One region of the Streptomyces sp. NPDC039609 genome, then DNA from elsewhere that is predicted to be linked to it. Evidence: riboswitches for the same ligand, from Rfam matches in the RefSeq annotation. Region 1 holds a riboswitch; the other holds the start of a gene.
The links. A riboswitch is a leader RNA that binds a small molecule or an ion and turns the genes downstream of it on or off. The one in region 1 is predicted to bind S-adenosylmethionine.
Positions count from the first base shown of each region.

Region 2: another riboswitch for S-adenosylmethionine. It lies ahead of ACZ561_RS29615 (aminotransferase class V-fold PLP-dependent enzyme); the one in region 1 lies ahead of thrC (threonine synthase).

Region 1 is NZ_JBVIUJ010000013.1:134,890-138,447, forward strand. Features, by position in the region: gene ACZ561_RS32275 (glucosyl-3-phosphoglycerate synthase) at 1-889, opposite strand, end outside; SAM riboswitch class I at 1,011-1,169, shown strand; gene thrC (threonine synthase) at 1,163-2,476, shown strand; gene ACZ561_RS32285 (MoaD/ThiS family protein) at 2,567-2,845, shown strand; gene ACZ561_RS32290 (cold-shock protein) at 3,292-3,495, shown strand.
Region 2 is NZ_JBVIUJ010000011.1:97,018-100,575, forward strand. Features, by position in the region: gene ACZ561_RS29610 (glycerate kinase family protein) at 1-161, shown strand, start outside; gene ACZ561_RS29615 (aminotransferase class V-fold PLP-dependent enzyme) at 172-1,596, opposite strand; SAM riboswitch class IV at 1,786-1,902, opposite strand; gene trpD (anthranilate phosphoribosyltransferase) at 1,980-3,044, opposite strand; gene qcrB (cytochrome bc1 complex cytochrome b subunit) at 3,197-3,558, opposite strand, start outside.

The sequences.
Region 1 (3,558 bases):
TCCCCCCGCCCGTCTCGTCCCGCTCGAACTGTGTCAGCAGCGGCCGCACCAGATGGCCGCGGGACAGCCGCAGCTGCGCGGTCCGGTAGATCGCCGCCGCCATGCGGCCGAGCGCCCGCTCGTCCTGGTGGCGGTGCTTACGGACCCCGACGTCGACCTGCGCGAGGGCGTCGAGGCCGACCGTGTGCAGCGCGTCGACGAGCAGCCCCAGCTCCACTCCGTAACCGACGGGGAAGGGGAGCCGTTCGAGCAGCGAGCGCCGCGCCGCGTACTCGCCGCCCAGCGGCTGGACGAAGCCGGCCAGCTGCGGCCAGTGCAGATTCAGCAGCGGCCGGGCCACCAGCTCCGTCACCCGCCCGCCCTGACCTGGGGTCTTGCCGGAGGCGAGCGGATCGACCCCGGTACTCAGCGGGCGGTCGTACATCGCCTTCACGAAGTCGACGTCCGGCTCGGTGAGGAGCGGGCCGACGATGCCGGTGACGAAGTCCGCGGAGAAGTCCCGCAGATCCGCGTCGACGAAGCAGACGATGTCACCACTGGTCACCATCAGTGACCGCCACAGCACCTCGCCCTTGCCGGGCACGGCCGGTATCCGCGGCAGGATCTCGTCGCGCGCCACCACCCGCGCCCCGGCCGCCGCCGCGACCTCGGCCGTACGGTCCGTGGAACCGGAGTCGAGCACCACGAGCTCGTCGACCAGCGGCACCGCCTCGGACATCAGCTCCCGGCGGATCACGGAGACGATGTCGCCGACCGTCGCCTCCTCGTCGAGCGCAGGCAGCACCACGCTGACCGTCGTCCCCCGCTTGGCGGCCAGCAGCTGCTCCAGCGGACGGTCTGCCACGGACCAGGACCGCCGGGCCAGCCAGCGCTCCACCTCATCCAGCAACGTGATCTCCATCTCGCGGTTCGGACGACCATCTCAGGCGTCCATGCCTTCGGTTACAGTCTTGAACAACGCGGATGCCCGATGCATGTCGGGGTGCCATCCACGTCCTACAACCGAATACCGCTCATCCAGAGGGGCAGAGGGAAACGGCCCGTTGAAGCCCCGGCAACCCTCCAGTCGGTCTCGTCCGCAGTCGTCACGTACTGCGCCCGCGAGGCTCCCGGCTAGGGAAGGTGCCAAATCCGTCTCATGGCGACGTTCGTCATGGGAAAGATGAGGAGAAAGGGCCTCGCCTCCATGGCTGTACAGACTGTTTCCACCACCACTTCGACGGTTGACCTCGGTCCGGCTTCCGGACTCTCCTGTCGTGAATGCGGTGAGAAGTTCCCCCTCGGTCCCATCTTCGCCTGCGAGCTCTGTTTCGGCCCGCTCGAAGTCGCCTACGACCTGCCCCTGGGCGACCCGGAGGCGCTGCGCAAGCAGATCGAGGCCGGCCCCGCCAACATCTGGCGCTACGCCCCGCTGCTGCCCGTCCCCGCCGACGTCGCCGAGAAGCCGAACCTGAACCCGGGCTGGACCAAGCTCGTCCAGGCCGACAACCTCGCCCGCGAGCTGGGCGTCGAGCCGGGCAAGCTCTACGTCAAGGACGACTCCGGCAACCCGACGCACTCCTTCAAGGACCGCGTCGTCGCCCAGGCCCTCGAGGCCGCCCGCGCCTTCGGCTTCACCACCCTGTCCTGCTCCTCCACCGGCAACCTGGCCGGCGCCGTCGGCGCCGCCGCCGCCCGCGCCGGCTTCCGCTCCTGCGTGTTCATCCCGCACGACCTGGAGCAGGGCAAGGTCGTCATGGCCGCCGTCTACGGCGGTGAACTCGTGGGCATCGAGGGCAACTACGACGACGTCAACCGCTTCTGCTCCGAGCTCATCGGCGACCCGCTGGGCGAGGGCTGGGGCTTCGTCAACGTCAACCTGCGCCCGTACTACGGCGAGGGTTCCAAGACGCTCGCGTACGAGATCTGCGAGCAGCTCGGCTGGCAGCTGCCCGACCAGCTCGTCATCCCGATCGCCTCGGGCTCGCAGCTCACCAAGATCGACAAGGGTCTGCAGGAGCTCATCAAGCTCGGTCTCGTCGAGGACAAGCCGTACAAGATCTTCGGCGCGCAGGCCGAGGGCTGCTCCCCGGTGTCGACGGCCTTCAAGGCCGGCCACGACGTCGTACGGCCCCAGAAGCCGAACACCATCGCCAAGTCGCTCGCCATCGGCAACCCGGCCGACGGCCCGTACGTCCTGGACATCGCGCGTCGCACGGGCGGTGCGGTGGAGGACGTCGACGACGAGCAGGTCGTCGAGGCGATCAAGATCCTGGCCCGGACCGAGGGCATCTTCGCCGAGACGGCGGGCGGCGTGACCGTCGGCGTGACGAAGAAGCTGATCGAGGCCGGTCTCCTCGACCCCACGCTCACCACGGTCGTGCTCAACACCGGTGACGGCCTCAAGACCCTGGACGCGGTGGCCGATACCTCGCAGGCGACCGCCACGATCCGCCCGAGCCTGGACGCGTTCCGCGAAGCCGGCCTGGCGGGCTGACGCCCGCGACCGACGGGGTGCCGGGGCGGCCCGGTGCCCCGGCGGCCCCATCCACCCGTCATCCGTCCCCGCCCCGAAGGTGAACCACCCATGAGCGTCAAGGTCCGCATCCCCACCATCCTCCGCACCTACACCGGCGGCCAGGCCGAGGTCGCCGCCGAGGGCGCGACGCTCTCGGAGGTCATCGCCGACCTGGAGAAGAACCACACGGGTATCGCCGCCCGCGTCCTGGACGACCAGGGCAAGCTGCGCCGCTTCGTGAACGTGTACGTCAACGACGACGACGTCCGTTTCGAGCAGGGCCTGGAGACGGCGACGCCGGACGGCGCCGGCGTCTCGATCATCCCGGCGGTCGCCGGCGGCTGCTGAGCCCCGGGGCGACCGTACAAAGGCCTTTGAGTCACCCACGGTCACCTGAGTTACCCACGGTCACTTGAATTGCCCCCTCCGCCGGAGAAGCGGAGGGGGTAATTCTGCATGGTTGAACGGGGTAGAGTTGGGGAAGTCCCCCTGACTTCCCTTCGCTGCTTGTGCCAGACGCATATGAGAATGCGCCCGCACCCGACAAGAAGCAGCCAAAGTGTTCGAGTGTTGTGTACCTTCTGCGCACTTTGACGGGCCCGACTTGCCCCGGGATTCAGTGAATTCTCCTTAATTCTCCTTTCCGTCGCGCCCAGATTTCTCGTCCGATTGACCTGTTGCAGAGGGCAGTTGGACAGATACATTCAGCCGCGGTCGACGCGTTCCGGCGCAGGGTCTGACCCGGGTCCGCGAAGTGCGGTCCCGCGCAAGGGCCAGTAATAGGGGAGTTAGGCATGGCTCAGGGCACCGTCAAGTGGTTCAACGCGGAGAAGGGCTACGGCTTCATCGCGGTCGACGGTGGTGCGGATGTATTCGTCCACTACAGCGCGATCCAGATGGACGGTTACCGCACCCTTGAAGAAGGTCAGCGGGTCGAGTTCGAGATCTCGCAGGGCCAGAAGGGTCCGCAGGCGGACATGGTCAAGCTCGCCGTCTGAGCACGGCGCGATCGGCCACCACGTACGCACTCACGCGTTCTCTACGTCGAGGGGTCCGCATCC
Region 2 (3,558 bases), on a different contig from region 1:
GCGTCCACCATGTGCGGGCGGTGGGGGTGGACGCCTACGGTTCGATCCTGCCGGCGCCGATGGCCCTGCCCGAGGCGCTCGTCCGGGGCGGCGAGTTCCTCGCCGACGCGGCCGAGCGCGCCCTGCGGATGGTCCTGGTGGGGACCCGGCTGGCGGCCTGAGCGGGACGGATCAGCCGCGGTCCGGGACGCAACGGCCGTCCTCGGTGCGGTACTTCCACTGCGCGCCGTCCCGGACGAGCTCCTTCACGGCCCGTACGAAGCGCTCCACGTGCTCGTCCGGCGTACCGGCTCCGAAGCTGACGCGGATGGCGTTGAGCGACTTCTCACCGGGCGCGGCCTCGGGGGCCCCGCATTCGCCCTGGGTCTGCGGGTCGCTGCCGAGCAGGGTGCGGACCAGCGGGTGGGCGCAGAAGAGGCCGTCGCGGACGCCGATGCCGTACTCGGCGGAGAGCGCGGCGGCGAAGTGGGAGCTGTTCCAGCCCTCCACCACGAAGGAGATGACACCGACGCGCGGGGACTCGTCGCCGAAGAGCGAGAGCACCTTCACCTCGGGGACCTCGGCCAGACCCTCGCGAACGGTGTCGATCAGGTGCTGCTCACGGGCGACGAGGGTGTCGAACCCGGCCTCGGTGAGCGCCTTGCAGGCGGAGGCGATGGAGTAGACGCCGATGACGTTCGGCGAACCGGCCTCGTGGCGGGCGGCGGTGGTGTGCCACTCGACGTCGACACCGCCGTCGGCGCGGCGGGCGACCTTCTTGGACGCGCCGCCGCCGGCGAGGTACGGCTCGGCCTCCTGGAGCCAGTCGGCACGGCCGGCGAGGACACCCGAGCCGAACGGGGCGTACAGCTTGTGGCCGGAGAAGGCGACCCAGTCCACGTCCAACTCCTGTACGGAAACGGGGTGGTGGGGCGCGAGCTGGGCGGCGTCGAGGACGATCCGGGCACCGTGGGCGTGCGCGGCGGCGGCCAGCTCCCTCACCGGCCACAGCTCCCCGGTGACGTTGGACGCGCCGGTGACGCAGACGAGGGCGGGGCCGTAGGGGTCGCGGTCGGCGAGGGCCCGCTCCAGGGTCTCGACGGCCTGGGCGTGCGTGCGCGGGGCGTTGAGGTAGGTGACCCGGGCGTCCTTCCACGGCAGGAGCGAGGCGTGGTGCTCGGTCTCGAAGACGAAGACCTCGCAACCGGCGGGGAGCGTGGCGGCGAGCAGGTTGAGCGAGTCGGTGGTGGAGCGGGTGAAGACGACCTGGTCGCCGGGGCGGCAGTCGAGGAACTCGGCGACGGTGACGCGGCTGTTCTCGAAGAGGTCGGTGGAGAGCTGCGAGAGGTACCCGGCGCCGCGGTGGACGCTGCCGTAGTACGGGGCGTAGGCGGCGACGTCGTCCCAGACGCGCTGCAGGGCCGGCGCGCTGGCGGCGTAGTCGAGCGCGGCGTAGGTGACCTCGCCCCCGGTGACGAGCGGAACGGTGACGTCCCGCCCCAGGACCGGGAGCGGGGCGGCGCAGCAGGGGTCGCCGGCCTCGGGGTCGACGGCAGAGGCGGCCGGCGTGGTGGCGGCGGAAGCGGCGACGGCGGTGGCGTTCGGGTACGCGGACATGACGGTATCTCCTGGCGGGAATGGCAGCGAAGGGCCCGCAGGGCAGCGCGAAGTGGGGTGCCGCGTACGGGTGTTGCCTCGACACACGGTGTTCGTGCGGAGGGTGGGACAACGGGGCCGAAGGCCCTAGCGCATTCGCTTGCTCACGAGACTGCTCCCTTGAGGACCAGGACCCCAGGGTGTCGCAGGGGTCCGCGCTTGCCGTAGACCTTGCTGCCTACGGCCTGGTCTTCACCCGGGGCACCCCGCCACGGACGGAGGGTTGCCGGACAGCCAGCCGGGGCTTAATGGCTGTCACTCATGACCTGGCACAGAACGTATGCCACGTGATCGCCGCCGCGCAACCCCGTCCCGGATTCCGGAACGGGGTCCGCGCCGTGCTCCTACCTGTTGCTGGCCGCGACCCAGCGCTCCAGCGCCTGCCTCGCCGCCCCCGAGTCGATCGACTCGGCCGCCTTCGCGATTCCCTCGCGCAGCTGCTCCACCAGAGTGCCCTCGCCCGGCTCCAGGGCCGTCAGCGCGGCCGCCGAGTTCAGCAGCACCGCGTCCCGTACCGGCCCTGTCTCGCCCGCGAGCAGCCGGCGGGCGACATCGGCGTTGTACGAGGCGTCGGCGCCGCGCAGCGCCTCCACCGGTACGAGTTCGATGCCGACGTCCCGCGGGTCGAAGGCCTCCTCGCGCACCGCACCGTCCCGTACCACCCAGACGCGTGAGGTGGCCGTGGTCGTCAGCTCGTCCAGGCCGTCGTCCCCGCGGAAGACCAGCGCCGAGGAGCCGCGCTCGGCGAGCACCCCGGCCATGATCGGCGCCATCCGGGCGTCGGCCACGCCGGTCGCCTGCGCCTTGACCCGGGCGGGGTTGGTGAGCGGACCGAGGAAGTTGAAGGTGGTCCGGATGCCGAGCTCCTTGCGGGCAGCGGCCACATGGCGCAGCGCCGGGTGGAATTTCACCGCGAAGCAGAAGGTGATCCCGGCCTCCTCCGCGACCTCGACGACCCGCTGCGGGGTCAGCTGGAGATTGACGCCCAGCTTCTCCAGGACGTCGGAGGCGCCGCTCGCGCTCGACGCGGCACGGTTGCCGTGCTTGACGACCTTGGCGCCGGTGCCGGCCACGACGATCGCTGACATCGTCGAGATGTTGACCGTCTTGGCGCCGTCGCCGCCGGTGCCGACGATGTCCACGGACGGGCCGGGGACCTCGATCACATTGGCGTGCTCGTACATCGTCCGGACGAGGCCGGAGATCTCCTCGACGGTCTCGCCCTTGGCACGCAGCGCGACGGCGAAGCCGGCGATCTGGGCGTCGGTGGCCTCACCGCGCAGGATGCGGTCCATCGCCCAGGCGGTGTCCTCGGCGCTCTGGTCGCGGCCGGTCAGCAGTCCGTCCAGGACGGTGGGCCAGGAGCGGCCCGCCGACGTAGGTCCTCCAGCGGGGGTCGCAGCGCTCATGGCAGCTCCTGGTCAGTGCGTAACGGATACGACTCCACCCTATCGACCCACGGGGACGGCAAAGAGCCCCGTCCATCGAATGGACGGGGCTCCCGCTGTGGCGACCTTCTGGGCGTCCCCCCAGGGCGAAGCCCTAGGGGGGAGTCAGGTGATCAGTGGTGGCCGTGGCCGCTGGTGATCTCCTTGTACTCCTCGGCGGTCGGCTTGGCGACCTGGTGGTCCTCGCCGTAGTAGCCCTTGTTGAGCTTGACCCGGAGCTTCTCCATGCGACCGATCTTGCGCTCCACGCCGTTCTCGTCGACGAGGGGGCCGAGCTCGGCCGGCTCGTTCTGCTCGTGGGCCGTGAGCTTGTACAGCTCGCCCTGGCTGAGCGGCTGGTGCACCTCGACGAACTCGCCGTGCGGCAGACGCTTGATGATGCCGGACTCGCGACCGTGCAGCACCTTGTCCTTGTCCCGGCGCTGGAGGCCGAGGCAGATCCGCTTGGTGACGACGAACGCGATGACCGGTCCGG